One region of the Mesorhizobium sp. WSM4841 genome, then DNA from elsewhere that is predicted to be linked to it. Evidence: predicted binding sites of a transcription regulator. Region 1 holds the regulator's gene; each other region holds the start of a gene.
The links. The regulator PhoB, encoded in region 1, activates phosphate uptake and scavenging genes when phosphate is short. The targets are predictions, from matches to a motif close to TGTCATNNANCTGTCAT.

Region 1 (10,258 bases):
GCGAAGACGGCGCTTTTGTCGAGGCCGGCGAAAACGACAATCTGATCGTCCAGAAGCTGGAAGCCAACCCCAATGCCTTCGGCATCTTTGGCTTCTCGTTCCTTGACCAGAACGCCGACAAGCTGCAGGGCCACAAGGTCGACGGCGTCGAGCCGACCTTCGAGAACATTGCATCCGGCGATTATGGCGTTTCCCGCTCGCTCTATGTCTATGCCAAGAAAGAGCATGTCGGCGTCATCCCCGGCATGCAGGAGTTCATCGCCGAGTACACCTCGGAGGCTGCATGGGGTCCTGATGGTTATCTGGCCGACAAGGGCCTGATCCCGCTGCCGGACGCCGAGCGCGCCAAGTGGGCCGAAAACGCCAAGGCCCTGAAAGGCATGGGCTCCTGATGTTTCGGGGTCAGGGCGCATATCCGCTCTGACCCCTCATGCTCTAAAAGCCCAAAGCGCGGGACCAAGGTCCCGTGCTTTGAGCCGGTGAATGACCGGCGGTCGAGGGGACGTCCTGAATGGTCGGTTATCTCGTTATTCTACTGTTAGGTCTGGCCGCTGCGGCCTATTGGATCGGCCGGACACGCGCAATTGCCAGTGTCAACGGCGACGTCGCGCGATTGCATTCGCTGCCTGGCCAACATGGCATGTTTCTGGCGCTTTTTGCTGCCGGTCCCGCGCTGCTTGCGATCGTGTTGTGGTCGCTGGTGACGCCGGGAATTGAATCGTCGATCATTGCCGACCGCTTCTCCTCCGAGTTGTCGGGAATGGGCGTTCCGCAGGTCGAAGCTTTCATCCGCGACGCTCGCGCGATGGCCTTTGGCGGGCTTGTCGGCTTCGCCGATCCGACGAAAGAGGCAGCCGCGGCCGTCTACAAATCGATCCATACGACCAGCACCTGGATCATCTGGGCCGTCGCGTTCGTGCTTTCCGCGTCCGGATTTTACTGGGCCTATTCGCGCATCGCCCAAGCCTACCGGGCGCGCCACGTGGTCGAGCGCGTTCTTCGCGCATTCTTGATCGCCTGTTCGGTGGTCGCAATCCTGACGACGATCGGTATCGTCCTGTCGCTTATCTTCGAATCCCTGCGGTTCTTCCAACAGGTGCCGTTCTATAAGTTCCTGTTCGGCACGCACTGGTCGCCGCAGAGCGCCTTCACTGGTGCGGGGACGGAAGCCGGGGCGGTCAACCAGGACATTTTTGGCGCGGTGCCGCTCTTTGCCGGCACGTTGCTCATCACCTTCATCGCTATGCTGGTGGCCGCACCTATCGGGCTGATGGCTGCGATCTACCTTTCGGATTACGCCTCCAAAAGCGTCCGCGCGGTGGCAAAGCCGGTACTGGAAATCCTCGCCGGCATTCCGACCGTCGTCTACGGCTTCTTCGCCGCGCTGACGGTTGCGCCCTACTTCCGCGGTATGGGCGAAAGCCTGGGCCTCAGCGTCGCGTCCGAATCCGCGCTCGCGGCAGGCGTGGTCATGGGTATCATGATCATTCCCTTCGTTTCCTCGCTTTCCGATGATGTGATCAATGCCGTTCCACAATCCCTGCGAGACGGTTCCGCCGGCCTCGGCGCGACCAAGTCGGAAACCATCCGCAAGGTGGTCCTTCCCGCTGCCCTTCCGGGCATCGTTTCGGCGATGCTGCTCGCCGTCAGCCGCGCAATTGGTGAAACAATGATTGTGGTTATGGCGGCGGGCCTGGCGGCAAACCTCACGGCCAACCCGCTCGAAGCGGTCACCACCGTGACGGTGCAGATCGTGACGCTGCTTGTAGGCGATCAGGAGTTCGACAGCGCCAAGACGCTTGCAGCCTTCGCACTCGGCCTGGTGCTGTTCTGCATCACGCTTACCCTCAACATCGTCGCTTTGCGCGTCGTCCAGAAATACCGAGAGCAATATGACTGATGCGATCGCGTCATTCGGCGCCGGCCGGCGGCCGGTCAGCGTTCATACCGACGATGCCGCGAAGGCGCGGCTGAAGGGTCGTTACCGCACTGAAACGTGGTTCAAATGGCTTGGCGCCGCAGCCGTCGCGTTGGCCGGCTTATTTCTTGTGCTGCTCCTGTCGACGATCGTCACGCAGGCGATCCCGGCGCTGCGGCAGAACTATCTGACGCTGCCGATCGATCTTTCGGCGGCCAAGGTCGACCCGGCGAAACTCGACGCCGCCAACTACGACGCCATCGCTCAGGAAGCGCTTACGGCAAAATTTCCTGATGTGACGAGCCGTCAGGACAAGCGCCTGCTGCGCGGACTGATTTCCACCGGCACAGGCGTCTTCCTGCGCAAAGATATTGCGGCTGATCCGGGGATGCTCGGAGGAACGGTGGACTATGCGGTTCCACTTGACGATTTTGCCGACCTTTATCTCAAGGGGTTGCTTGCCGACGTCGGTTCGGACGAAGCGATTTCGACAAGCGTCACCCCTTCGGAAACCAGCGGCGACATCGATCTGACCTTCGGCGACGACGCCATGCTGACGCTGGCGCGTGGCAATGGTGCGACCGAGGGCGAAAACGGTATGCTCACGCTGACGAGCGGCGCGTCGTCGCTGCTGGTCGCGTTCAATGGCGGTACGGTCAAGCTGACCGCGCTGTCGCCTGGGGCCAACGGGACGGCGGTCGCAAAGGGCACGGTGATCGAGGCGCTAGACAGCACGGCGCCCGCCGCGAGCGGCCAAGCATTCCTGCGCGTCATCGACACGCCGGAAGCATCGCGAAAGATTTCCGACAAGATGATCGTCTGGCTCGACACGCTGAAGAGCGCCGGCCTGATCGAAAGCCGGTTCAACTCGATCTTCTTCTTCACCGGCGCAAGCCGCGAGCCGGAACTGGCCGGTGTCTGGGGCGCGGTCGTCGGATCGTTCCTGACCATGATCGTTACGCTCGCCATCGCCTTCCCGATCGGCGTTTCGGCGGCGATCTATCTTGAGGAATTTGCCCCCAAGAACCGGCTGACGACGATCATCGAAGTGAATATCAACAATCTGGCGGCGGTGCCTTCGATCGTCTTCGGCCTGCTTGGACTTGCCGTATTCCTGAATTTCTTCGGCATGCCGCGCTCAGCCCCGGTGGTCGGCGGCATGGTGCTGGCGCTGATGACCCTGCCGATCATCATTATCGCCTCGCGCGCTTCGTTGCGCGCCGTGCCGCCGTCGATCCGCGAGGCGGCGCTCGGCATCGGAGCGTCCAAGGTCCAGACCGTATTCCATCACGTCCTGCCGCTGGCGATGCCGGGTATCATGACCGGCACCATCCTCGGAATGGCGCATGCGCTGGGCGAAACCGCGCCGTTGCTGATGATCGGCATGGTCGCCTTCATCGTCGACATTCCCGGCGGCTTCACCGATCCCGCGACGATCCTGCCGGTGCAGATATTCATGTGGGCGGATTTCCCGGAAGCTGGATTCCAGCAGAAGACTTCGGCGGCGATTTTGATTTTGCTGCTGTTTTTGGTCATCATGAACGCCATCGCGGTGATACTGCGCAGGCGCTTCGAGCGGCGCTGGTAAGGAGTAGAGGATATGAACATCATGACGGAAGCCGGCGTCGAACAGAAACTGAGCAGCGGAACCAATGCCCCTTCGATCAAGATGAAGGGCGAAAAGGTCTCTGTTCATTACGGCGAGAAGCGAGCTCTGTTCGATGTGGATATCGATGTCCGCGAGAACCAGGTGACGGCGTTGATCGGCCCATCGGGCTGTGGCAAGTCAACATTCTTGCGGTGCCTGAACCGAATGAACGACACGATCGATATCGCGCGGGTGAGCGGCAAGATCACGCTCGACGGTGAGGATGTCTACGACCCGAAAATCGATGTCGTCGAGCTGCGAGCTCGCGTCGGCATGGTGTTCCAGAAGCCGAACCCGTTTCCGAAGTCGATCTATGAAAACGTCGCCTACGGTCCGCGCATTCACGGCCTGGCCAGGAGCAAGGCCGAGTTGGACGGCATCGTTGAATCGAGCCTGAAGAAGGCCGGCCTGTTCAACGAGGTCAAGGATCGCCTGCTCGAGTCGGGCACCGGTCTCTCCGGCGGACAGCAGCAGCGCCTGTGCATCGCGCGCGCCATCGCCGTATCGCCGGAAGTGATCCTGATGGACGAGCCCTGTTCGGCGCTCGATCCGATCGCCACCGCCCGCGTCGAGGAACTGATTGACGAACTGCGCCAGAACTACACGATCGTCATCGTCACCCATTCGATGCAGCAGGCAGCGCGCGTGTCGCAACGCACGGCGATGTTCCATCTCGGCTATCTGGTCGAGGAGGGCGCGACCGACAAGATGTTCACCAACCCCGACGACAAGCGCACCCAGGACTACATCACCGGCCGATTCGGCTGAGCGGTCCGGCGGCGAATTTCGAACACGAGGACAGTATCATGGGTGAACACACCGTCGCATCCTTCGACGAGGAACTGGAGCACATCGACAGGCTGATCCGCGATATGGACGAGCTCGCCGCCGCGATGGTCGCAGCCTCGATCCGCGCATTGCTTGCATCAGACAATGCGATGGCGCAGCGCGTCGTCTCGGACGACGCCATCATGGATGCGCGGCAGCGCGAACTCGACGATAGTGCGATCACGCTGATCGCCAAGCGGCAGCCGATGGCGCAAGATCTGCGCGCCGTGGTTGGCGCAATCCGCATGGCCGGCGATCTCGAGCGCATCGGCGACCTGGCCAAGAACATAGCCAAGCGGGTCAGCGCAGTCGGGCAGAGCGCCACGCCGCGTAATCTCTCGCACGGTATCGACGCGATGGCGGATCTCGTTCTTGTGCAGCTCCGCGGCGTGGTCGAGCACTATGTGTCGCGCAACGCCGGCGCGTTGAAAGAACTGCGCGCCGCCGACGAGAAGATCGACGTGAAATACACGGCGGTTTTTCGCGAACTCCTGACCTACATGATGGAGGATCCGCGCAACATCACCGCTTGCACGCATCTTCTGTTCTGCGCCAAGAATCTCGAGCGTATCGGCGATCACGTCACCAACATCGCCGAAAACGCCTACTATGTCGTGACCGGGCAGCAATTGCCGGCGGATCGCCCGAAGCTCGACGAAACGACGATGTCGGCGCCGGCGACATGACGGGGGTGACCGGTCGATGATCGCGCCACGCATTATGGTGGTGGAGGACGAAGAGCCGCTGGGCGTCCTCCTCCGCTACAATCTGGAATCCGAAGGCTATCAGGTCGAGGTGGTGACGCGCGGCGACGAGGCCGAAATCCGGCTGCAGGAAAACGTGCCCGATCTTCTGGTGCTCGACTGGATGGTGCCGGCGGTTTCCGGCATCGAGCTTTGCCGACGCCTTCGGATGCGCCCCGAAACCGAGCGGCTGCCGATCATCATGCTGACCGCACGCGGCGAGGAGAGCGACCGGGTGCGCGGCCTCTCGACAGGGGCCGACGACTACCTGGTCAAGCCGTTCTCGACACCGGAATTCATGGCCAGGATCAAGGCGCTGCTGCGCCGCGCCAAGCCCGAAGTGCTGTCCAGCGTGCTGAAGGTCGGCGACATCATGCTCGATCGCGAATCGCACAGGGTCTATCGCAAGAAGAGCGAGATCCGGCTCGGGCCGACCGAATTCCGGCTGCTCGAATTCATGATGCGGCACCCAGGTCGGGTCTTCTCGCGCAGCCAGTTGCTCGATAATGTCTGGGGCGAGACGATCTACATCGACGAGCGCACGGTGGACGTCCATGTCGGCCGGTTGCGCAAGGCGGTCAACAATGGTCGCATGCCCGATGTCATCCGCACCATCCGCGGTGCGGGCTATGCGATCAGGGAAGACTAGCTGATATTCAGGTGATGCCGGCCTGCGACCGGCGATTTCCTGCGCTTCCGGTACGTACCCAAAAGTACGCTCCGTTCCGGTTCTCGGAACTCGCCCAGTCTGGTCGCTTCGCGCCCGTCTTCGACTCCGGCGCGGCCTGACCTGAATCTCAACACATCCCCAAGTCGCATTCCGCCTTTGTTCCTTGCCTTCGGACTCACGCCACGTCCTTCCTGATCGTGCCGGACTTCCCTTGCGCGCCCGGCGCGAAAATCTCCTGGTCGACGAAGCTCAGCGCTCGCAAGGCGCAGCCTTCGCGGATCAGCGGCAGCTCGTTCGTCTCGGTGTCGAAGGAAATCGAACCCGAATGCTGGCCGCCGGCGGTCTGGGCGATGGCCTCGCGCAGGGCCGGCTCGATCAGGTCGAAGGCGGCAGCGCTGGCGCCGACCATGGCGACCGGCGCCGGATCGATCAGCGCGAACAGGCTGCCAAGCCCGAAGCCGAGCGCTTCGCCGGCCTTGCGGTAGGCTTCGCGCTCCGGTCCGTCCGTCTGGCGCGCCCGGGCCGCCAGTGCCCGCATCTCGGCGTCGCTGACATCGGCGACCGGCTCTGCGTTCTCGCTCAATTGCCTTGCGTTGCGCCAGATGGCGTAGTTGCCGGCATAGGCCTCGACGCAGCCGCGCCGCCCGCAGCGGCAAAGCGCGCCGCCCGGCCGATGAATCATGTGGCCGAATTCGCCGCCCGAGGAATGGGTGCCGGTGAACAGTTCGCCCTTCAGCACCAGCCCCATACCGATGCCGTGCGAGAGCAGGATGGCGATGAAATCGTCGCGGTAGCGATCCGGGTCGCGCCAGCGCAGCGCCACGGCCATCATGTTGCAGTCGTTCTCCATGATGGCCGGGATGCCGAACTCGCGTTCCAGAATGTCGGCGAAGGCGATGTTCGTCTGCGGCGTGATCGGCGACCACAACATGGCGCGCGCATGCGAATCGGTGATGCCCTGGATCGCCAGCGCGATGCGGGCGACGCTTTGGACGTCGAGGTCGGGGTCTTCGATCCGGCGCCGCACGATGGCGACACATTCGTCGATCAGCTCGTCGCGCGACATGGTCAGCGTGTCCAGCCGGCGCTGTTCCTCGGCGACCACCTGTCCGGCATAATCGATGACAGCGACCGACAGGAAATTCAGCGACAACACGACCGCCAATACGGCAGCGGCTTCCGGATTGAGGCTGAGGCCGACCTGCGGTCGGCCGCGTTTCATCGAAACGGTCTCGCTCGCCTTGCTCTCGGTCAGGATGCCTTCCTGGATCAGGTCTGAAGAGATCGCCGATATGGTCGAATGACTGAGGCCGGTGGTTGCGGCGATCTCGGTCCGCGACGGCTGGCCGGCCCGGCGTACCGCAGAAATCACCATCGCCCGGTTACGCCGGCGCAAATCGTCATGACGGATTCCAACCGACATTCTTTTGCTTCCTCCCTATTGCCGCGGCCGCTCATGAATCGGAAGCCGTCGGTAATGTCCGACAAATAGTGGCAGAAGCAGCAGGCCCTGTCATTATTTATTCCGAGTCTCGAAATAAGTCGGCAGGGACATCAAAATCCATCGGAATTGATGTTGACAGCGCTTCGCGGTTGGACCAGTATTTTTTCGAGGCTCGAAAAAATAGGGGGCCTTTGTGCCGGCCTTCGGGCCAGTTGGTCGCGCCGTACGCGGCGCAGGGAGGATATCATGAAGAGATTCGCAGCCGCCATTCTGGCGGGGGTCGCCATGTCGCTGACGCTCGCGTCGGTCGCACAGGCCAAGGACAAGGTCATTGGCGTTTCGTGGTCGAATTTCCAGGAAGAGCGTTGGAAGACCGACGAAGCCGCCATGAAGTCGGCGATCGAGGCCGCCGGCGACAAGTATATTTCCGCCGATGCACAGTCCAATCCCGGCAAGCAGCTGACCGATGTCGAGAGCCTGATCTCGCAGGGCGCCAACGCGCTGATCATCCTTGCGCAGGATGCCTCGGCCATCGGGCCGGCGGTGCAGAAGGCGCTGGACGAAGGCATTCCGGTCGTCGGCTATGACCGGCTGATCGAGAACAAGGACGTGTTCTATCTGACCTTCGACAACCAGGAAGTCGGCCGCATGCAGGCCCGCGAAGTGTTCAAGGTGGCGCCGGAAGGCAATTACGTCTTCATCAAGGGCTCGGGCGCCGATCCGAATGCCGATTTTCTGTTCGCCGGCTCCATGGAAGTGCTCAAGGACGCGATCGACAGCGGCAAGATCAAGAATGTCGGCGAGGCCTATACGGACGGCTGGCTTCCCGCCAACGCTCAGAAGAACATGGAACAGTTCCTGACCGCCAACGACAACAAGGTCGATGCCGTGGTTGCTGCCAATGACGGCACCGCTGGTGGCGTCGTCGCGGCGCTGACGGCGCAAGGCTTGGCCGGATCCGTCCCGGTGTCGGGCCAGGACGGCGACCATGCCGCGCTGAACCGTATCGCGCTCGGCACGCAGACCGTATCAGTATGGAAAGACGCGCGCGAGCTCGGCAAGAACGCTGCCGAGATCGCCTCGCAGCTGGCCGACGGCAAGCAGATGACAGACATTGCGGGCGTCAAGGACTTCGCCACGCCGGGCGGCAATGTCGTCCAGTCGCTGTTCCTGACGCCGATTGCCATCACCAAGGACAATCTCAACGTCGTCATCGACGCCGGCTGGATCAAGAAGGAAGAGGTCTGCGCCGGCGTGGCAGCGGGCACCGTCCCGGTCTGCAACTGATCCGGCCTTCGCAAGAAGCCTGAAACGCCGCGGCTTCACGCCGCGGCGTTTTTTCAGAAAGAATTGTTTTTCCGCTTCTCGCGGCTAACTTCCAAGCTGCTTCCGGCATCCGCGGCAGACGGCAACCCGGTGGGAGGACATCATGACCGACACGACTTCCAACACGCCGGCCGCCGATACAGCTGCCGATCGGGCGCGTGAATCCGAGCTCAGCTCCGTTGGCCGCTTCCTCAAGGCAACCGAGCTCGATATACGCATGCTCGGCATGGTCGGCGCGCTGCTGGTCATCTGGGTTGGAATCCACATCCTGTCGGGCGGGCTCTTCCTTACGCCGCGCAATCTCTGGAACCTGTCGGTGCAGACCTCCTCGGTCGCGATCATGGCGACCGGCATGGTGCTGGTCATCGTGATGCGCAACATCGATCTTTCGGTCGGCTCCGTCGAAGGTGTGATCGGCATGGTGATGGGCGTCGCGCAGGCCGAATTCCTCATCCAGGTCATGGGCTTCCAGCTTGGAAATCCCTGGATCTGGATCATCGCACTGGCTGCCGGCGTAGCGCTCGGCCTCATGATCGGCGCGCTCCAGGGCTTCATCGTCGCCTATCTCGAGGTTCCGGCCTTCATCGTGACGCTGGGCGGCCTGCTGATCTGGCGCGGCATGGCGTGGCTGATGACGAGCGGGCGCACCGTCGCGCCGCTCGACGCCACATTCCAGCTCATGGGTGGCGGGCCGCGTGGCTCGATCGGGGCAACCGCAAGCTGGATCGTCGGCATTCTCGCCTGTGTGGCCGTCGCCTTGATGCTGCTCAACGGCCGGTCACAGCGCAAGCGGTTCAAGTTCCCGCTGCGGCCAGTCTGGGCGGAGAGCTTGCTTGGTGTTGTCGCCTGCGCCGCCATCCTTGGCGCCGTCTGGATCGCCAATTCCTACCCCTGGCCGATCGGCATCGTTCGCCAGTACGCTCAGCGGACCGGCATCACCGTTCCCGAAGGCGGCCTGTTCATCGCCCACGGCATCGCCATACCGGTGCTGATCGCGGTCGCTGTCGGCATCGTCATGACCTTCATCACCAGGCGCACCCGTTTCGGCCGCTATGTCTTTGCCATCGGCGGCAATCCGGAAGCGGCGGAACTCGCCGGCATCAACACGCGCTGGGTGACCATGAAGGTGTTCATGATCATGGGCGTGCTGGCCGCGATCAGCGCGGCGATTGCGTCGGCCCGTCTCAATGCGTCGACCAATGCGCTGGGTACGCTGGACGAGTTGCTGGTCATCGCGGCTGCGGTCATTGGCGGTACGTCGCTGGCCGGCGGCTCCGGCACGGTGCTCGGCGCGATGCTGGGCGCACTTCTGATGCAGTCGCTGCAGTCCGGCATGGTGTTGCTCGGCATCGATTCACCGCTTCAGAGCGTCGTCGTCGGCGCCGTCCTGGTCGTCGCCGTCTGGCTCGACACCGTCTACCGCAAGCGGGTCTGAGCATGATCCCGAGCCGAAGCGCCGCGTCAGCGAAAATTGGACGCCGGTTTCGACGAGACCGTGCTCAAGCAAAAACCATAGGGAGGAACGATCATGGCTGACACAACTGCGCCCACGCCACTGATCGATATGCGCAACATTTCGATTGCCTTTGGCGGCATTCGTGCTGTCGACGATGCGTCGATCGACCTTTTCCCGGGCGAGGTCGTGGCACTGCTTGGCCACAACGGCGCCGGCAAGTCGACG
Region 2 (10,258 bases), on a different contig from region 1:
CCCTCGCGCTGCTTGTCGTCGATGTTTTCCAGCGCCTCGGAATAGAGTTTGCCCAGGGTTCCGGTGTCGGTGAAGAAGATCGCCGACATGCCGGCCAGCGGCCCCGGACCGAAGCCGCGCGTGAAGAACAGCGCCCAGATCAGCATGTCGACCGAGCGCTGGAAATCGAAAAAGCGCTTTGTTAGCTGGTTGGCTATCCGGCTCGGCGTGACGTTGCGCGCAGCCAGGAAGGCGAGCGGAAAGGCGACGATCGAGGCCAGCACAGTGCCGACAAAAGCCATGACGATGGTTTGCAAAAGTTTCAGCCAGACGTCACCGTGCTGCCATTCGGCGTTGTTGAGGACGTTATCCCAGGCGAGCGCTGCGTTTGATCGCGACGGGTCGATGCGTGCCCCGGAAACGACCAGTGAAGCGACCTCGCCGAACGGCTTTCCCCAGAATGGCGAATTCGTGTCGAACACGAAATTGGCCCAGCCGAAGAAACGTCTCCAGGCGACCACTTCGTCACTTTGCACCTCAGCGCGGCCGAGAAATCCGAACGAGACATAGGCTGTCGAGCCTGGCCTGCGTTGCTCGATCCAGTCAGGCAGCGGTGTGCGCGGCGTGACGGAACTGTCCTTGGCGATGTCGAAGATGACGCTTTCGGCGCCGCGCGTCACTGTGACGAGGTTTGGCGTGATGGCGATCCGGCCATTGCCAAGAACGACGGTCGCCGCCACGACGGCGTTTTCGCGCACCGTTTCAGGCACAGCCGGAGCGGGTTGGTTTGACGGGGCGGTTGGGCTCTCGGCGGTTGGCGCGCCAGGCGCCATAAACGAATCCTGCGACGACTTGTTGGTCGCGTTTGCCGGTGCTGGTGCTGCGTCGACCCGGCGCTCGATCACACCCATCTGCTTGGCCACCCAGTCGGGATCTGGATTGGATCCCAGTTTGGAAAAGCGGGAGTAATCGATCGTCAGATAATTGTCCTTGAATTCGATGTCGGGCCGGATTTCGTAAGACACCCAGTCGGCGAGATACGCGCCGGCAAGGTTCCAGTTCGCCTTTTCAAGAACGCTGGCGATCGAGAAGAACCACGCGCAATAGAAGGTGTAGAGAATGCAAAGAAGGATGCCGATCGGGGCGGCGTAGCGCTTCCATAGGGAGCGCCGGAACGCATCCGGATGGCGAATGGCGATGTCGTTGATGGCATCGGCGTTCATTCGCTTACTCTCCGCGCCCATATGCGAACGCCTGCCGGCCGACAAGACGATGTCTCAGCCATGCCGAAAACTGGTCGACGGCGACAATCGTGCAGAACAGCAGGAAGACGATGGCGATGGTCTTGGCCTCATGGCCTCGGCCGATCGAAAGACGCAGCGATTCACCGATGCCGCCGGCGCCGACGGCGCCGAGAATGGTCGAAGCGCGCACATTGATCTCGAAGCGGAGCAGGAAATAGCTCATGAAGTTGGGCAGGACCTGGGGCACGATGCCGAACCACACCCGCTCCACCCAGTTGGCGCCAACGGCGCGCAGACCTTCTTCAGGCTTCATGTCGGCATTCTCGACCACTTCGAAGAACATTTTTCCGAGCGCGCCGACGGTATGGATGCTGACCGCAATGATCGCCGGAATGGGTCCAAGCGAGAAAATCGCGAGAAAGAAGCCGGCAATAACAATTTCCGGAAAGGCGCGGACGATTTCAAGGAAGCGACGCGTGGCGAAACGGAGCCAGCGGTTGGCCGTGATATTGCTCGCGGCGAGGAAGCAGAGCAGGAAACCGAATGTAGAGCCTACGAGCGTCGAAAACAGGGCGATGTTCAGCGTCTCGATCATCCGGTGGAAATATTCCGGAATGTAGATGCTTTGGGTCAGGTAGACCCGGCCTTCGGGGTAGTCGAACTTGAGGCTGCCATCGTCATAAGGGGACGGCAGGTCGAACAGCGCGCGCACCGGGTCGAACCAGTCGCGCGGCTTCAGCTCGGTGAAAAAGTCGGCGACGTAGGGAAGGCGGTCGAAGAACTTTCCGGCGTTGGTTTCGTTGGCGAACCAGAGCGAGCCAGAGAGTGCAAGAAATAGGAAAACCAGGCCTCCGATCGTGTAAAGGCGCCGGCGAGCGGCGAGGTCGCGCCAGTGCCGCTCGACGGTGGCTCCCTCCGGGGAAAGGGCAGGCGCGCGGTAAACGTCGGTCGCACTCATCGATAGATCCCCGGCCCCTGATGCGGCAACGCCGCCGGCGGCTCATGGCCCCGGCGGCGTTTTGGCAGCTTGCTTTACGAGCCGATCTTCGCCTTACGGGCGTCGATGATTGCCTGATAGAATTCCGGGGTAACCGGCGAATAGCCCTTGTAATCGCCGCCTTGTATCGCCGAGAAACAGGCCGGATCGGTTTCCGGAAGCTTGGTCAGGAAGTCGGTGATCTTCTGCTTGGCGCCGACGTCGATCAACGTACGCACGACCAGCGGGCCGTTCGGGATCAGCGGCGACTGCCACAATTCGACGAGGTCATCCATCTTGAGGACGCCCTTGTCTACCATCTTGCGCAGATTGCCCGAGCTGTAGCCGTCCTTGAAGTCGCCGACGCCGGAGGCCCAGGTGGTGCCGGCATCGAACGTACCCTTCAGGACTTCAAGGACAAGCTGTTCATGGCCGCCGCCGAAACCGGTCGACGCGAAATAGCTCTTCACGTCCATGCCGATGTCCTTGGGCAGTGAAGTGACCGGAATCAGGTAACCAGAAGTCGAATCGGGATCGGCGAAACCGAGTTTCTTGCCCTTCATGTCGGCGAGCGTCTTGATGCCGGAATCAGCACGGGCAACCATGACCGAATGGTAGCCGGTCGAACCGTCGGTCTGGACCGTCGTCAGGATCGGCTGAACCGCGTCCTTGTTTTCGAGATAGATCTTGGCGTAGCCGGAAGCGCCCAGTTCGGCAAAGTCAAGCGTGCCGCCGAGCAGGCCCTGGATGACGCCGTCGTAATCGGCGGCCGGGAACAGCGAAACTTTCTCGACGCCGAGGACTTCTTTGATGTGGTCGGCGAAGCACTGGTAATTGCGCAGACGGTCGGCTTCGTTCTCGCCGCCCAGAATGCCGACGCGGAACTCCTTCAGGTCCTGTGCCTGGACCGTGCCCACCGCCATGGCGAGGATGGAAACGGCACCGAAGATTATCTTTCTAAACATTTCGCGTCTCTCCTGTTGGTTCCGGCATCGCGCCGGCAGCGTTCGAATTTTGACAGCGCCCTTGACGCGGGCTGGCGATCCAGGTGCTCTTCGGTTGTCCATGACCTTTCGTATACCGGTATCCACTTTCCGGGATCATGGAACTAGTAGCCTGGAAATGCGGGCTCGAGCGGTCCGGTGGATGCGGCGATTTTTTGCTTGATGGTGACGCTGGTCGAGGTGATGGCCTCGGAGATTTCGCCGCCATTGCTGTCGGCGCCGTAGACCATGCGCACAGCCTCGCGGTTGAGCTCTTCGGGTGGGCCGTCGAACACGACCTTGCCCGCGGCCATGCCGATGATGCGGTTGCAATAGGTGCGCGCGGTATCCAGCGTGTGCAGATTGGTGACGACGGTGAGGCCCTCGCGCAGATTGATGTCCTGCAGCGAATCCATCACCACTTTGGCGTTGAGCGGGTCGAGCGAGGCGATCGGCTCGTCGGCGAGGATGACTTTCGGCTGCTGCATCATGGCGCGGGCAATCGCAACGCGCTGCTGCTGGCCGCCGGACAACGTGCCGGCCGGTTGCAGCGCCGTGCGGGCGATGTCGAGACGCTCGAGCGCCGCGATCGCCTCGGCCCGTTCCTCGCGGGAGAAGACACCGAGCAGATTGACAAGGGTCGAGCGGTGATTGAGCCGGCCGAGCAGGACATTGGTCAGCACGTCGAGACGCGGCACCAGGTTGAATTGCTGAAAGATCATGGCGCAATCGCGCTGCCAGCGCCTGAGCAGCGAACCGCGCAGGCTGGAGACTTCGGCGCCGTCAAAGAAAATCGAGCCCTGGCTGGGATCGATGAGGCGGTTGATCATGCGCAAAAGCGTCGACTTGCCGGCACCCGAGCGGCCGATGATGCCGACCATCTGACCGTGCGGGATCGAGATGTCGACATTGCTGACGGCGGTGTTCCTGCCAAACCGGCGGGTGACGCCGCGGATCTCGAGCGTGGCTGAGGTTGCTGGCGCTGAGGTTGCTGGCATAGAGCGGGTTCCAGTCCAGTCGCAGTTGAAGGTCTGTTAACCTTCGCTAGCGCAGCCGCGTGAAACCGCGGTGTCGGATTGATGTCAGTTTTGTTACCGTCCACAGGCTGAAGGAGGCGAGCCGGCGGCCGCGGTTCGATCGGTGAATGGTGAATGGTGAATGGTGACAAGACCGGCTTCCCAGCCGCCATTCACTATTGACCATTCACCATTCACTAGCTGCCGTATTTTTCCAGAAACGCTTCCGCCGAAAGCCCGCGAAAATCGTCGAGTGCGGCGCGCAGGCGGGCGTGGTCCCAATCCCACCAGGCAAGTGCCTGATAGCGTTCCGCCGTGCGGCGGTCGAAGCGTTCGCGGATCGGTTTGGCCGGCACGCCGCCGACGATGGTGTAGGGCGCGACGTCCTTCGACACCACGGCGCCGGCGCCGACCGTCGCACCATCGCCGACGCTGACGCCGGGCAGGATGGTCGAGCCGTGGCCAAGCCAGGTGTCGTGGCCGATGGTGGCCCGTTTGGCGCGGCGCTGCGCAAAGAATTCGCTCTCGTGCTCGGCGTCGTCCCAATAGTCAGAGGCGCGATAGGTGAAATGGTGCAGCGTCGGCCGCCAGGTCGGATGGTTGGTGGCGTTGATGCGCACACTGGCGGCGATGTTGGCGAATTTGCCGATCGTCGCGCACCAGGCGCTGCAGTCCTGCATCATGTAGGAATAGTCACCGAGCGTACTTTCCGAAAGCCGGCAGCGTTCGGCGATCTCGGTCCAGCGGCCGAGCGTCGAGTTGTCGACTTCCGCCGTTTCGTGGACCAGCGGCGTTTCCGACAGTTTTCTGGTCATGCGGCGATTTTCCCGGCGGCAAAAGCGGTCACGTCGATGACGCGGTCGGCCACTGCCTCGCGCACGTCGTGATCGTGGAAGATGCCAAGCAGGGCGACGCCGGCCGCCTTCTTGGCCGCGATCAGCGCAATCACCACGTCGCGGTTGCTGGCGTCGAGCGAGGCTGTCGGCTCGTCGAGCAGCAGGATCGGGTGCTCGGTGATGAAGCCGCGCGCGATGTTGACGCGCTGCTGCTCGCCGCCGGAAAAGGTCGCCGGCGGCAGCATCCAGAGCTTTTCCGGCAGGTTGAGCTGCGCCAGCAAGGCGCGCGCCTTGCTGCGCGCGACCTCACGGTCCTCGCCGCGCTCGACCAGCGGTTCGGCGACGACATCCAGCGCCGAGACGCGCGGCACTGTGCGCAGGAACTGGCTGACATAGCCGATCGTGAGGCGGCGCACGGCAAGCACGGTGCGTGGGCTGGCCGTCGCCAGATCGATGAGCCCGTCCTCGTGCTGGACGATGATCTGGCCTGCATCGACGGCATAGTTGCCGTAGAGCATCTTCAGGATCGAGCTCTTGCCGGCGCCGGAGGGGCCGCCGAGCACGGCGCATTCGCCGCTCCTGATCGAGAACGACACGCCGGCGACGACAGGCAGTCTGATGCCGTCGCGCAGATGCATGGTGAAGCTCTTGGCGACATCGGCGACGACGAGCGGGGTTGCCATGATCACACCTGCAGTATGGAAGAAACGAGAAGCTGGGTGTAGGGCGCGCGCGGGTCGTCGAGCACGCGGTCGGTTAGGCCGCTTTCGACGACGCGGCCGTCCTTCATCACCATCATGCGTTGCGACAGCAGACGCGCCACCGCAAGGTCGTGGGTGACGACGATGGCAGCCAGGCCGAGATCGGTGACCAGGCCGCGCAACAGGTCGAGCAGGCGCGCCTGCACGGAAACGTCGAGGCCGCCGGTCGGCTCGTCCATGAACACCAGCCGCGGCCCGGTGACGAGGTTGCGGGCGATCTGCAGGCGCTGGCGCATGCCGCCGGAAAAGGCCCGCGGTTCGTCGTCGATACGGTCCTCGTCGATCTCTACGCGCGACAGCCAGTCGACGGCGGTAGCGCGGATTTTGCCATAGTGGCGATCACCTACCGCCATCAGCCGCTCGCCGACATTGGCGCCGGCCGACACCGTCATGCGCAGCCCGTCGGCAGGGTTCTGGTGGACAAAACCCCAGTCGGTGCGCATCAGGAAGCGGCGCTCGGCCTCGCTCATGCGGTAAAGCTCGCGGAACTGGCCGTCGCGCATGCGATAGCTGGCTGTGCCGGAGCTCGGCAGCAATTTGGTCGACAGGCAGTTGAGCAGCGTCGTCTTGCCGGATCCGGATTCGCCGACCACTGCCAGCACCTCGCCCGGCCAAAGGTCGAAGCTGACGTTCTCGCAACCAATGCGCGAGCCGTAGAATTTTGACAGCGCTGAAACGCGCAGCAGCGGTTCGTCGCTCATTGCGCCGGCTCCGTTTTTTCCAGGGCAAGAGGGGTTTCAGGCGCGAGGTGGCCGCGATGGCCTTGCTCGCGCCGCTTCTCGCAATGGTCGGTATCGGAGCAGACGAACATGTGGCCACCATGGTCGTCGAGGATGACCTCGTCGAGATAGACGTTCTCGGCCGCGCACAGTGCGCAGGGCTGGTCGAAGGTCTGCACCTCGAACGGATGGTCCTCGAAGTCGAGGCTGACTACCTCGGTGAAAGGCGGCAGCGCGTAGATGCGCTTTTCGCGGCCAGCGCCAAACAGCTGCAGAGCCGGTGAACGGTGCATTTTCGGGTTATCGAACTTCGGCGTCGGCGACGGATCCATCACATAGCGACCCTCGACCTTGACCGGGTAGGCGTAGGTGGTGGCGATGCGGCCGTGCCTGGCGATGTCTTCGTAGAGTTTTACATGCATGAGGCCGTATTCCTCCAGCGCATGCATTTTCCGCGTTTCCGTCTCGCGCGGTTCGAGGAAGCGCAGCGGCTCGGGGATCGGCACCTGATAGACCAGCACCTGGCCCGATGTCAGCGGATGTTCGGGAATGCGGTGACGGGTCTGGATGATGGTCGCCTTGGCCGTCTCGGTGGTGACGGCGACATTGGCGACCTTCCTGAAGAAGGCGCGGATCGAGACGGCATTGGTGGTGTCGTCGGCGCCCTGGTCGATGACCTTCAGCACATCGTCGGGGCCGATGATCGAGGCGGTGACCTGGACGCCGCCGGTGCCCCAGCCATAGGGCATCGGCATTTCGCGCGAGGCGAACGGCACCTGATAACCGGGAATGGCGATGCCCTTGAGGATCGCGCGGCGGATCATCCGCTTGGTCTGCTCGTCGAGATAGGCGAAGTTGTAGGTGGCGATATCGGTCGGTTGTGCGGTCATTCCGCGGCCTCCCTTTTTTCTTCCATCTTGCCGCCGTTCTCGCGGGCGTCATGCTCGGCGCGCATGCGGCGCACCAGATCGAGCTCGGCCTGGAAGTCGACATAGTGCGGCAGCTTGAGGTGCTCGACGAAGCCGGTCGCCTGGACATTGTCGGAGTGCGAGATGACGAACTCCTCGTCCTGGGCCGCGGCGACGACGTCTTCGCCGAATTCGGTTGCACGAAGCGCGCGGTCGCATAGCGCCATGGCCATCGCCTTGCGCTCGCTCTGGCCGAAGACGAGGCCGTAGCCGCGGGTGAATTGCGGCGGCGCCTTGGCCGAGCCCTTGAACTGGTTGACCATCTGGCACTCGGTGACACGCGCAGAACCGAGCGGTACGGCGAATGGCAGCTCCGGCACGTCGAGTTCCAGCTCGACCTCGCCGATGCGAACCTCGCCGACGAACGGATGGTTGCGGGCATAGCCGCGCTGGGTGGAATAGCCGAGCGCCAGCAAAAAACCCTCGTCGCCGCGTGACAGCGCCTGCAGGCGGATGTCGCGCGCCATCGGAAATTCCAGCGGCTCGCGGGTGATGTCGCCGGGGATATGGTCCTGCGGCATGTCGCCATCAGGCTCGATCAGGCCTTCGCGGGCGAGGATGGCGGAGACGCGCGGCATGGCGTCCGCGTCGCTGGCACGCTGCAGCGGCTCGGCGACGTCGCCGCCGGCGGCGAGTTCGGGATCGAGCAGCCGGTGGGTGTAGTCGAAGGTCGGGCCGAGGACCTGGCCGCCAGGAAGATCCTTGTAGGTCGCCGACACGCGCCGCTCCACCAGCATCGCGCCGGTGTCGATCGCCCTGGTGTAGCCGAAGCGCGGCAGCGTGGTGCGATAGGCGCGAACCAGGAAGATCGCCTCGATCACGTCGCCGCGCGCCTGAACGATGGCCAGCGCCGCCAATTCGCGGTCGTAGAGCGAACCTTCGCTCATCACCCGGTCGACGCCGAGCGCCAGTTGCTCGACGATCTGGTCGAGGCGAAGCGCCGGCACCGAACGGTCGCCGCGGCGGCGGTCGGCGAGCAGGGCGTGGGCGTTGGCAATGGCCGCTTCACCGCCTTTTACCGCGACATACATATCACGCCTCCATCGTCTTGATGCGCGTCGTGCGCGGCAGGCAGGCAACGCCTTCCGGGGTGGCGAGGATAATGTCGACACCACGGGGAAAACGCTGGTTGTTCTGCTTCCACTGTTCGACGAAGTGGCGCGGCATTTGCGCCGGCGCGATTGTCGCGGTTCTTTCGATGCCGGGACCTTCGACCAGCAGAGGGGCGCCTGAAACGAGATCGCTCACCTGCAGAATCAGCGTCGTCGAGCGGTCGGGATAGTCCTGGGTGCCTTGCGAAAAGCCGTCGAGCGCCATCATCTCGGCCGGCGTGGCGATCAGCGCGAAATGCGCATCGGCTGGCGTGTTGGCCAGTGGCGCGCCGGTGTGGAAGCCGAGCCAGGATTTCACCGTCGCTGGGGCCTGCAAAACGAGGTCGAGCCAGAGCGGCGTGTCGTTGTCGCACAGTGCCAGCGCGATAGCACCCGCGGTGACCGACAGCGGCGCCGGCGGGCGGGCAAAGACCGGCAGGGGCTGCAGGGTGCCCGGCCGCGCCATCGCATCCATCACGGCGCGGAACACTGTCTGGGCGTCGAACACCGGATCGGCAAAGCCGCCCTCGATCGCTTGCGTTGCGATGTCCATCAGTCTTCTCCGCGTACCATGGTGAAGAAATCGACCTTCGTTGCCGCCGTCTCGGCGCGCCGCCGCTCGCGTCCGCTGGCCAGTGCGGCCTGCAGCGGTGCAATGAGTTTGGTCTCGATCTCGTTACGGCGGGTGGGATCTTGCCAGAGCGCGTCGGCGATCGCCGCCAGTTTTGCTTTCTGCTTGTCACGGCCGAGCGCGTAGCAGTGGCCGACCTGTCCGGATGCGAGCCGGACGGTGGCGCGGGTGACCGTCGCCTCGCCGACGTTGAACGGCGCGCCGCCGCCGCCGATGCGGCCACGCACGGTGACCAGGCCGGTTTCGGGTCCGCGCAGGAGTTCCGCTTGCGAAGGCAGGCCGGCTTCGTTCCAGAGGCGGACGATATCGTCGCCGGTCGATTGCGCCAGCGTCGCCATGATGGCCTTGCGCTCAAGCTGCTGATCGCGCGCTTCCTGTTCTCGCATGGCCGCCGTTCCTTCTCATTCGAATTTGTATAATGATGTAGACAATTATACAAATTATACCTATTCTCTAAAGCCTGTCCATGACGGATGGATGACACGGCGCAAAAGCTCGGGGCAAAGAGATGATCGGTCAGCAGATGGCCAGCAGCTTGGAGCGGCGCAGCGGCGTCTCGCTGTGGCGGCAGATCGCCGAGCAGATCATGCATTCGATCGCCGTCGGCGACTTTGCCGAGAATGCCGCGTTGCCACCGGAAGTTGCACTGGCCGAGCGCTATGGCGTCAACCGCCATACGGTGCGCAGCGCCATCGCCGCACTGGTGCAGGATGGCGTGCTCAGGGCCGAACAGGGGCGCGGGACTTTTGTGTTGTCGCGCAAGCGCCTGTCCTATCCGATCGGCGCGCGCACCCGGTTTTCGGAGGGCTTGCAAGGGCAGGCGTCGGAGCGTCGCAGCGTGCTGCTCGAATCGGCGGTCGAGCCGGCCAGCCGGCGCGTCGCCGAAGGGCTGGGGCTCGCCAAGGGTTCGACTGTCATACGCCTCGAGACACGCGGCGAAGCCGATGGGCAACCGGTCTCGCGTGCCACCGGCTGGTTTGATGCGGGACGCTTCGCCGGCATCGATGCCGCCATGGCCGAAACCGGATCGGTGACCGCCTCATTCCAGCGTTTC
Region 3 (10,258 bases), on a different contig from region 1:
CGATGGTGACATCGCCGGCCAGCCAGGCGATCCTGGCCGTCATCGCCTCAGTGGCAAGCGCCTCGCCGACCCGGCGCACCGCGGCGCTCGCCTCGATCAGCACCGCCTGCTCGAGGTCGGGCCAGAGATCGAGCGCAGCCCAAAGCACGGTACCAGGGCCGGCGCCGACATCGAGCAGGCTTTTGGGCGCATAATCGGGCCTTGGTTCGCTGACCGCATCGAGGCTGGCATGGACGGCGGCATAGGTTGCCGGCAGCCGCGTCGCCAGATAGGCCTTGACCGCCATCTCCTCGGCCATGTGCAGGCGCCCGTCGCGCAGTTCGGCGCGGTAGCGGTCCGACAGCGTTTTTGCCGCTTGCTTCAGCGTCGGCAGCGGCACTTTTTCGAGGAGGCGCTCGACGCCCTGTCGAAGCGGGATAGGCAGTTCCATAGCTCAGGCACCCCGAGGTGCGAGCAGGATGACCGAAGCGCCAACGATGCAGAGCGCGGAACCGGCGAGGTCCCAACGGTCGGGGCGAACGCCTTCCACCAGCCACAGCCATCCGAGCGAGGCGGCGATGTAAATGCCGCCATAGGCAGCATAGGCGCGGCCCGCCGCGCTGATGTCTACCAGCGCCAGCAGGAAGCCGAACAAAGCGAGCGAGACCAGGCCCGGCGCCAGCCACAACGGTGACTTTTCCAGCCGCCACCACGCCCAGATCGAAAAGCAGCCGGCGATCTCGGCAAGGGCAGCAACGATGTAGATGAGATAGGTCATGAAAAAAGGTCTCGCGGCGGCGACGAGACCTTTTTCAGCGTGCGGGCCGGCAATGGCAAGCGGCAATGGCGTGATCGTCGACAGTCTATTCCGTATCAGCCACCTTGCGGCGCCGCGCGGGCTTGGCGGCAGGGGCTTTTGGGCGATGTCCCATGTCGCGCATCTCCAGCGCCTTCTCGCATTTAGCCATATAGTCGCGAGACATCGGCAGCGTGTCGTTCTTCTTGGCAATCTGGATCTGGAAGATCACCAGATCCTGCCAGCGGAAGGCTGCTTCCGAGGCCCCCAGGTAGAACTCCCACATGCGGCAGAAACGCTCGTCATAGATCGCCTTGGCCCTGTCGCGATTGGCGGCGAAGCGCTCGCTCCAATGCCTCAGCGTCTCGGCATAATGTAGCCGCAGGATTTCGATGTCGGTGACGATGAGGCCCGACTTTTCGATCGCAGGCATTACTTCAGAGAGCGAGGGTATGTAGCCGCCGGGAAAGATGTATTTGCGGATGAAGGCGCTGGTTGCCCACGGCGCGCCGGAGCGGCCGATCGTGTGCAGCAGCATGACGCCGTCCGGCTTCAAAAGCGTCGCCGATTTGTCGACGAAGGTGCGGTAGTGGTTGACGCCGACATGCTCGAACATGCCGACCGAGACGATGCGGTCGAAGCGCTCGTTGAGCTCGCGATAATCCCTCACTTCGAAATGCACGCGGTTTTCCAGCCCCTGCGCATGGGCGCGGTCGGTGGCGACGCCATGCTGTTCGGTCGACAACGTCACACCTTGCACGTCGACGTCGAAGGACTTGGCGAGATAGATGCCGAGCCCGCCCCAGCCGGAGCCGATGTCGAGCACCGTCTGGCCGGCCTTCAGCCTGAGCTTGGCGGCGATGTGGCGCTTCTTGGCGGCCTGGGCCTCATCGAGCGTCATGTCCGGTTGCTCGAAATAGGCGCAGGAATACTGCATGTCCTCGTCGAGGAAGAGCCGGTAGAGGTCGCCCGACAAATCATAGTGGCGCTGCACGTTACGGCGCGCGCGCGCCGCCGTGTTGATCTGCTGCAGGCGGCGGAAGGCGTGGCGCAGGCCCTCGATCGCCTTCGACCAGGTGGCGTCGATGCCGCCGCTACCCATGTTCTGGAAGGCGATGCGCATCACCCCCAGCACGCCGCCCTCGAGTATGTCGAGTTCACCGTCCATATAGGCTTCCGGCACCGCCAGCATCGGATCGAAGGTGATGGCGCGCTCGGCATGCGCGGTCTTGATGTGCATGTGCACCAGATCGCCGCTGCCGTCGCCGAAGATCACCGAGAGGCCTTTCGGTCCGGTGACTTTGAGATTGCCGGTGCGCACCAGGCGGTCGAGAATGCGTTTCAGCAGAATATTCATGACCAATGTCCCCTCTCGGTCAGACACGCTGTCTTGGCGCATGACCCCGAAAATCGAAATCGATTTTCGGAAAGGATCATGCGCCAAACCAAAGTTCTACAGAATCCTTTCCGCGTCCAAAGGACGCGCGGCGCTGTAGTCTGCCTCAACATATAGGGGTTCGAAAAGTTCCTTTTGGCACAAAAATGCCCAGGCGAGGGGCCCGGGCATTGGTCCAGAAATGATTGGAAGCCGACGAAACGTTTTAAAGCGCCGCTCTGACGCTTGTGACGTGCAATCAGCCGTTGTCTTCGCCGCCTTCGAACTCGGCATTGGGGTCGAAGAAGTTGTCCGGGCGGGCATTGTCGTTGATGTCTTCGCCATAGATGGCTTCGGCGGTGGTCAGCGTCTCGCCCTTGGCCTGGCGCTCGGCTTCGTCGGCCGTGCGGGCGATGTTTAGCGTGATGGTGACCTCGACTTCCGGATGCAGCGCGATCGCCACATTGGTAAGGCCGATGGTCTTGATCGGCTGGTTGAGCAGGATCTGGTTGCGGTTGACCGAGAAACCTTCCGCCGTCAGCAACTCGGCGATGTCGCGGGTCGACACCGAGCCGTAGAGCTGGCCGGTTTCGCCGGCCGAACGCACCGCGATGAAGCTCTTGCCGTCGAGCTTTTCCGAAATCTGCATGGCCTCGGACTTGCGCTCGAGGTTGCGGGCTTCGAGCTGGGCGCGCTGGCCTTCGAATTTCTTCTTGTTGGCTTCGTTGGCGCGCAGCGCCTTGCCCTGCGGCAGCAGGAAGTTGCGGGCGAATCCATCCTTGACCTTGACGGTATCGCCCATCTGACCGAGGCGGGAAACGCGCTCGAGAAGAATGACGTCCATGGTTTTGTTCCTTCGTTTGGGCGCCAAATCGCTGGCATCGACGCCGAATTGTTTGGAACAGGTCAGGAAGCTGAGGGCGTCGCCGCCTGTGTCGCTGTCCTGCCTGTCGCGGCAGTTAGAGGTCTTCACCTCAACCCGGGATTTGATGGCAACCCCGCGGCGCCCGTCGCCGTGGGAAAAGCGGGCGGCGAACCGCCCGCTGAAAGAGTGCTAGCGAACCACGTAGGGCAGCAGGCCGAGGAAGCGGGCGCGTTTGATCGCCTTGGCGAGCTCGCGCTGCTTCTTCTGGCTGACGGCGGTGATGCGCGACGGCACGATCTTACCGCGCTCGGAAATGTAGCGCTGCAGCAGACGTACGTCCTTGTAGTCGATCTTGGGCGCGTTGGCGCCGGAGAACGGGCAGGTCTTGCGGCGGCGGTGGAACGGGCGCCGGGTCGGGATCTGGTTGATGTCGACCATTATTCTGCACCCCCTTCAACACCTTCGCGCGGACGGCGCGGACCACGTTCTGCACCGGCGTCGCCACCGAAGCTGCGCGGCGGGCGATCGCCACGGTCGCCGCGATCGCGGTCGCCGAACGAGCGCGGGCCGCGGTCACGGTCGCCGAAGCCGCCGCGTTCCGAGCGCTCCTCGCGCTTCTGCATCATCGCCGACGGGCCTTCCTCATGCGCATCGACCTTGATGGTGAGGAAGCGTAGCACATCCTCGGACAGGCCCATCTGACGCTCCATCTCGTTGAGTGCGGCCGGCGGGCAGGTGATGTCCATCAGCGTGTAGTATGCCTTCCGGTTCTTGTTGACCCGGTAGGTGAGGGACTTCAGTCCCCAGTTCTCGACCCGGCCGACGGACCCGCCATTCGCGGAGATGACGCCCTTGTACTGTTCGACAAGCGCATCGACCTGCTGCTGCGAGAGGTCCTGCCGGGCAAGAAACACATGTTCGTAAAGAGCCATATTGTTCTATTGCCTTTCTTCGTTTCTCTCCCGGTTCCCGGCGGCAAAAGCCTCTGCAACTTCTCTGACCCGCCGATCCCTAGGGGGCGGGGAAGAAAGGAGCATGACGAGACGGTCGAGAGCGGAGACACGGGAGGCGGAAGCGCTTCTGGCTCCACACGAAGGTTTCGAAAAAACCTCCGGCCCTCCGTTCAGCCCCCAGCAAGGACCGGCAGATTGCGGGCGTCTATACAGGAATTTGGCCGCAAGGCAAGGGCGAGCCGAAAATCCGCCGCCGCGAGGGCGACATGTCGCGGCATCTTCAGCTTGTATGCGGAACGAGCTTCTTCACCGTTTCCGGGAAGAAATCGGGCGCTGCGCGGCGCTTGCCGAACATCATGTCGTATTGCAGCAGACGGAAATCGCGAATGGCCGGGTCGATTTTCTTCTTGCGCGCCCAGTCCGGCGTGGCCTCGCCCGCCGGCGTCATCAACAAATTGCGGTCGACGACGCTGTAGCGCTCGCGCATCTGGCCGAGGAAGCCGGTGTAATAGGGGTGGCTGATCCCGGCCGTGGTCAGGACATGGTAGGGCAGAAAGACTGGACTGACAGTGCCCATGTCCGCGACCGGACCGGTGCGGTTGGACCATACGATCAGCGGTGTTCGGTGATGCAGCAGCATCTGGTCGGGCGGCTCCTTGCGTGGCGCGACGTTATCCTTGAGGAAGCCGGTCTCGACATAGACAGGACCGAGCGGCGGCAGATGGTCGCCGAAGAAGGCGATGACCGTCGGTCGCCGCCGGTTCTTCGCCCATTCGACAAGGCGCTCGAGGCTCTTGTCGGCGTCGGATGCGCCTTCCGTGAAGCTCAGCAGCGAATCCTTTGCCCACTGGCTGGTCGGAGCCTGCACCTTGTGGGTCGGATTGTAGTAGCGATTCGGTTCGTAGGGTCCGTGGTTTTGCAGGCTGACGGCGAAGTAGAAGAACGGATTGTCCGTGGCGTCGGCTTCGCGGATGATCTCGTCGGTCATTGCCGCGTCCGACGCTAGCGGCCCGCGCTTTTCGAGATACGGCATGTTTTCTTCGGACTTGAAGTCATCGAAGCCGAACTCCGCATAGACCGGCGTTCGGTTCCAGAACCAGCTTGTGCCCGGATGGATGGCGCGCGTCTCATAGCCCTGGCTCTTCAGGAACGTTGCCATCGACGGCACCGGCGCGCGGACATATTGCTGGTAGGGGATGCTGCCGGCCGGCAGGAAGGCGTTGGAAAGGCCGGTCAGCGCCTCGAACTCGACATTGGCGGTCATGCCGCCGAATTCGGGCGAGAATACGTGGCCAGAGCGCAGCGCCCGCACGTTGGGAATCGGATCGGGCGTGATGGTGACGCCGGGCAGTTCGGTCGGATCCCAGAAGGATTCGCTCATGACGATGATGATATCTGGCTTCTCGGTCGGTACCGATGCCTTCACATCAGGCCTTTCGATCGCCGCGATCGCTTTGTCGGAGTAGCCGGCAGGCGCGGGGACATGGGCCATCGGCACGTTGAGCGCGAAGGCCAGTGCGAAGCCGTTGGAGGCGTAATTTTCCTTCTGGTCCCACATGATCGGGATGATTTGCAGCCGGTCGCGGGTCCACGAGAACGTCGCGTAATCCATGATCGACACGAAGAAGGCGAGCAGCGGCACGGTCAGCGTCAGCCTGGCCAGCCGCCCCTTGCGACCGAGCGCCGGTACCCGGCGGCGCCACAGCCGCCAGCCATAAACGAGCAGCGAGAGGCTGCCAACGATGCCGACCGCCAGAGCGATGGCGGTTCCCGGACGTTCGCGCACCAGAAGCGGCATCAGCGCTACGATCTGGCGTGAATAGAGGAAATCGGTCGGATAGAGCGGATCGCCGAGATAAAGCGATTTCTGATGGCCGACGAAGGCCAGCGCCAGGGTCAGCGGCGCGACGATAATCAGGCTCTGGTGGCTGCGGCCGAGCACTGCGTCGAGGCCGATCAGAATCAGCGCGAAGATGATGATGGTGGTCCAGCCCGGCTTGAAGGGCTGCAGGAAGAATGCGACGGTACCGGCAAAGTCGCCGCGCACGATCAGTTCGATCGCAAAAACCAGGATGGTGGCGGCGAGAAGGCTGACGAGGCCATAACGGATAACAGGCCATTTCCGGCCCGGCAGATAGCCGGTGGCCGGATCGCCTTCCAGAAACTGTGGCGCGGCTTTGCCAGCGCCCTTCCTAGTCCTTGCCACCTTACAATTCCCCCGACCATACACAAAAGCGTCATTGAGCTGTCATCGATATGTCACGAAAAGCTAGCGCCTGTGGCTGAAATAAGAAGAGCCAGCAAACGAATCGTGAGCGATTTTCATCATGAGTGATCGATAAAAAGCCTTTTGGAACAGGTACTCGGCCAGCAATACCGAGCCGGAGTGGCCCGGGTCGGGCCGATACCGGACTTGACTTGCCCGCCCGCCTTGCGTCACAGGCAGGAAAAAATCAGCCGGTTGGGAGCCACACATGGCCGTTGCATTCACCTTTCCGGGACAGGGCAGCCAAGCTGTCGGCATGGGCAAGGACCTCGCCGACGCCTTTCCGGAATCGCGGAAGATCTTCGAAGAGGTCGACGACGCGCTCGGCGAAAACCTGTCGAAGCTGATCTGGGAAGGGCCGGAAGAGACGCTGACGCTGACCGCCAATGCCCAGCCGGCGCTGATGGCTGTGTCACTTGCCGCGATCCGGGCGCTGGAATCGCGCGGCTTCTCGCTGAAGGACAAGGTCGCCTATGTCGCCGGCCATTCGCTCGGCGAATATTCGGCGCTTGCCGCCGCCGGTTTCGTTTCGGTCGCCGATGCCGCCCGGCTCTTGCGTATCCGCGGCAATGCCATGCAGGCGGCAGTGCCGGCCGGCGAGGGCGCCATGGCGGCGATCATCGGGCTGGAACAGGCCGATGTCGAAGACGCCTGCGCTGAAGCGGCCAAAGGTTCAGCCAAAGATTCAGTTTGCCAGATTGCCAACGACAATGGCGGTGGCCAACTGGTGATCTCCGGCGCCAGGGCGGCGGTCGAACTGGCGGCGAGGCTGTGCACGGATAAAGGCGCCAAGCGGGCGCTGATGCTGCAGGTCTCGGCACCTTTCCATTCGGCGCTTATGGCACCGGCGGCCAAGGTCATGCGCAATGCGCTGGCCGAGGTCACGAAGAACGCGCCGTTGGTGGCCGTAGTCTCTAACGTGTCGGTCACCCCGTCCAGCGATCCGGACGCAATCGCCCGCCGCCTGGTCGAACAGGTGACCGGCCGCGTGCGCTGGCGCGAAACGGTGGAGTGGTTCGGCGCAAATGGCATTGCGACACTTTACGAGGTGGGCGCCGGCAAGGTGCTGTCGGGACTGGCGCGGCGCATCAACCGCGATATCGCCACCGGCGCTGTCGGCACGGCGGCGGGTGTCGAGGCGGCGCTGGCGGCGCTCGCATAACCGCCGAGATTTGACCCCACCCGTGTAGGGTGTTCTCTTAGATCAGGAGACAAGACATGTTCGAATTGACCGGCCGCAAGGCGCTCGTCACAGGCGCATCGGGAGGCATCGGCGAGGCTATCGCCAGGGTGCTGCATGCGCAGGGCGCCGTTGTCGGCCTGCACGGCACCCGCGTCGAAAAGCTGGAGACGCTGGCGGCCGAGCTCGGCGAGCGGGTCAAGCTGTTCCCGGCGAACCTTTCCAATCGCGACGAGGTCAAGGCGCTCGGCCAGCAGGTCGAGGCCGATCTCGAAGGCGTCGACATTCTCGTCAACAATGCCGGCATCACCAAGGACGGTCTGTTCGTACGCATGGCGGACGCCGACTGGGATACGGTGCTCGAAGTCAATCTGACCGCCGTGTTCCGGCTGACCCGCGAACTGACCCATCCGATGATGCGGCGCCGGCATGGCCGCATCATCAACATCACCTCTGTGGTTGGCGTCACCGGCAATCCCGGCCAGACCAATTACTGCGCCTCCAAGGCCGGCATGATCGGCTTTTCCAAGTCGCTGGCGCAGGAGATCGCCACCCGCAACATCACCGTCAACTGCGTCGCTCCGGGCTTCATCGAATCGGCGATGACCGACAAGCTCAACGACAAGCAGAAAGAGGCGATCATGGCAGCGATCCCGACACGGCGCATGGGCACCAGCGCCGAAGTCGCTTCCGCCGTCGCCTACCTCGCTTCCAACGAAGCTGCCTATGTCACCGGCCAGACCATTCACGTGAATGGCGGCATGGCGATGATTTGACAGTTGCGGGAAAACACCCCTTTTCGCCTTGGACCCAGGCCGATTTTCGTGTAATGCGGCCCGCAACCCGGCGGTTCGGGCAAAAACCGGCCCGGTGCTGTTGCGTTTCCGGCCGGACCATCTTTCAGCTTGATTAGCGGCATTCTGCCCGCTAACGAAGACAGACAAACAAAAGACGAGGATGCCCAAATGAGTGACACCGCAGAGCGCGTCAAGAAGATCGTTATCGAGCACCTTGGCGTCGATGCCGACAAGGTGACGGAGCAGGCGAGCTTCATCGATGATCTGGGCGCGGACAGTCTCGACACGGTCGAACTCGTCATGGCGTTCGAAGAAGAATTCGGCGTCGAGATCCCGGACGATGCGGCCGAAACCATCCTGACTGTTGGCGATGCGGTGAAGTACATCGATAAGGCTTCTGCCTGACGCTATTTGCAGTCATCACCGAGGAGGACCTGCGATGAGGCGTGTCGTCGTCACGGGCCTTGGGCTGCTTTCGCCCTTCGGCGTAGGCTTCGAGCATGGCTGGAAGGAGCTTCTTACCGGCCGCAGCGCAGCCAAGCGCATCACCGAGTTCGAGGTGGAGGATCTTGCCTGTAAGGTCGCCCACGTCATTCCGCGCGGTAATGGTGAGGACGCCACCTTCAATCCCGAGGCCGTTCTCGAGCCGAAGGAACTGCGCAAGATCGGCGACTTCATCCTCTACGGGCTCGCGGCCGCCGACGAGGCGCTGAAGGATTCGGGGTGGGCACCGAAGACGCATGAGGAACAGTGCGCCACCGGCGTGCTGATCGGCTCCGGCATCGGCGGCATCGAAGGCATCGCCGAGAACGCGTTGATCCTGAAGGAGCGCGGACCGCGCCGCATCAGCCCGTTCTTCATCCCCGGCCAGATCATCAATCTCGTCTCCGGCCAGGTTTCGATCCGGCATGGGCTGAGAGGCCCCAACCACGCCGTCGTCACCGCTTGCTCCACCGGCGCGCATGCCATCGGCGACGCCGCTCGGCTGATCATGTGGGGCGATGCCGACGTGATGGTCGCGGGCGGCACCGAGGCGCCGGTGACGCGGCTGTCGATCGCCGGTTTCGCAGCCTGCCGTGCGCTGTCCACCGACCGCAACGACGCTCCGGAAACGGCCTCGCGTCCCTATGACCGCGACCGCGACGGCTTCGTCATGGGCGAAGGCGCCGGCGTCGTCATTTTGGAGGAACTGGAACACGCCAAGGCACGCGGCGCCAAGATCTATGCCGAGGTCACCGGTTACGGCCTGACCGGCGATGCCTATCACATCACCGCGCCGGCCGAAGATGGCGACGGCGCCTTCCGCTGCATGGTTGCGGCGCTGAACCGGGCCAAGCTGACGCCCGCAGACGTCGACTACATCAACGCGCACGGCACCTCGACCATGGCCGACACGATCGAGCTCGGCGCCGTCGAGCGGCTGGTAGGCAATGCCGCGTCGAAAATATCGATGTCGTCGACCAAGTCGTCGATAGGCCATCTCCTGGGTGCGGCGGGCGCCGCCGAGGCGATCTTTTCGATCCTCGCCATTCGCGACAACATCGCGCCGGCCACCATCAATCTCGACAACCCGGAGCGCGAAACGGCGATCGACCTGGTGCCGCACAAGCCGCGCGCCCGCCAGGTCGACGTGGCGCTGTCCAATTCCTTCGGCTTCGGCGGCACCAACGCCTCGCTGGTCTTCCAGCGCTACAATGGCTGACCGGTCCGCCGACCGGCACGGTCTATGCGTGCCGTCAATTTTGCCATATTCGCCCCTACTGTGCCCAAGGGGATTCGTTGCACGATCAAACGGTAGGGCGCCATGAGCACAAATTCGGCGGACAATGGGGAATTCGGGCAACGGTCCGCACCGTCGGGTCCGATCATGCCGAAGACGGCCAGCGAAGCATTGCGGCCTGAAGCCGGCACGCCGCCGCCCAAGCGCTCGCGCGCCTCGCGCAGCCAGTTCGTCGTGTTTATGAACTTCGTCATCTCCTTGGTGATGCTGTTGGTTCTGGCGGCCGGTTTTGCATTGTATTTCGGCAAGCAGGAATTCAACGAGCCC

Region 2: a site for PhoB is predicted at 4,251-4,267, ahead of phnC (phosphonate ABC transporter ATP-binding protein). Genes of this name have one in related genera too.
Region 3: a site for PhoB is predicted at 6,204-6,220, ahead of AC0L14_RS17340 (LTA synthase family protein). Genes of this name have one in related genera too.

The regions. Positions count from the first base shown of each region.
Region 1 covers NZ_JBVVQC010000009.1:89,082-99,339, reverse strand. Annotated here, with positions in the region: gene AC0L14_RS13400 (PstS family phosphate ABC transporter substrate-binding protein) at 1-392, shown strand, start outside; gene pstC (phosphate ABC transporter permease subunit PstC) at 512-1,900, shown strand; gene pstA (phosphate ABC transporter permease PstA) at 1,893-3,506, shown strand; gene pstB (phosphate ABC transporter ATP-binding protein PstB) at 3,519-4,334, shown strand; gene phoU (phosphate signaling complex protein PhoU) at 4,373-5,080, shown strand; gene phoB (phosphate regulon transcriptional regulator PhoB) at 5,097-5,786, shown strand; gene AC0L14_RS13370 (ROK family protein) at 5,983-7,230, opposite strand; gene xylF (D-xylose ABC transporter substrate-binding protein) at 7,498-8,538, shown strand; gene AC0L14_RS13360 (sugar ABC transporter permease) at 8,681-10,012, shown strand; gene AC0L14_RS13355 (ATP-binding cassette domain-containing protein) at 10,106-10,258, shown strand, end outside.
Region 2 covers NZ_JBVVQC010000014.1:83,755-94,012, forward strand. Annotated here, with positions in the region: gene phnE (phosphonate ABC transporter, permease protein PhnE) at 1-1,202, opposite strand, end outside; gene phnE (phosphonate ABC transporter, permease protein PhnE) at 1,207-2,181, opposite strand; gene phnD (phosphonate ABC transporter substrate-binding protein) at 2,256-3,164, opposite strand; gene phnC (phosphonate ABC transporter ATP-binding protein) at 3,308-4,180, opposite strand; gene AC0L14_RS18280 (DapH/DapD/GlmU-related protein) at 4,396-5,013, opposite strand; gene phnL (phosphonate C-P lyase system protein PhnL) at 5,010-5,717, opposite strand; gene phnK (phosphonate C-P lyase system protein PhnK) at 5,720-6,496, opposite strand; gene AC0L14_RS18295 (alpha-D-ribose 1-methylphosphonate 5-phosphate C-P-lyase PhnJ) at 6,493-7,404, opposite strand; gene AC0L14_RS18300 (carbon-phosphorus lyase complex subunit) at 7,401-8,513, opposite strand; gene phnH (phosphonate C-P lyase system protein PhnH) at 8,515-9,126, opposite strand; gene phnG (phosphonate C-P lyase system protein PhnG) at 9,126-9,590, opposite strand; gene phnF (phosphonate metabolism transcriptional regulator PhnF) at 9,713-10,258, shown strand, end outside.
Region 3 covers NZ_JBVVQC010000013.1:66,564-76,821, reverse strand. Annotated here, with positions in the region: gene AC0L14_RS17370 (small ribosomal subunit Rsm22 family protein) at 1-430, opposite strand, end outside; gene AC0L14_RS17365 (YnfA family protein) at 434-757, opposite strand; gene AC0L14_RS17360 (class I SAM-dependent methyltransferase) at 843-2,132, opposite strand; gene rplI (50S ribosomal protein L9) at 2,410-2,994, opposite strand; gene rpsR (30S ribosomal protein S18) at 3,205-3,453, opposite strand; gene rpsF (30S ribosomal protein S6) at 3,453-3,947, opposite strand; gene AC0L14_RS17340 (LTA synthase family protein) at 4,249-6,174, opposite strand; gene fabD (ACP S-malonyltransferase) at 6,443-7,396, shown strand; gene fabG (3-oxoacyl-[acyl-carrier-protein] reductase) at 7,453-8,190, shown strand; gene AC0L14_RS17325 (acyl carrier protein) at 8,380-8,616, shown strand; gene fabF (beta-ketoacyl-ACP synthase II) at 8,651-9,913, shown strand; gene mltG (endolytic transglycosylase MltG) at 10,016-10,258, shown strand, end outside.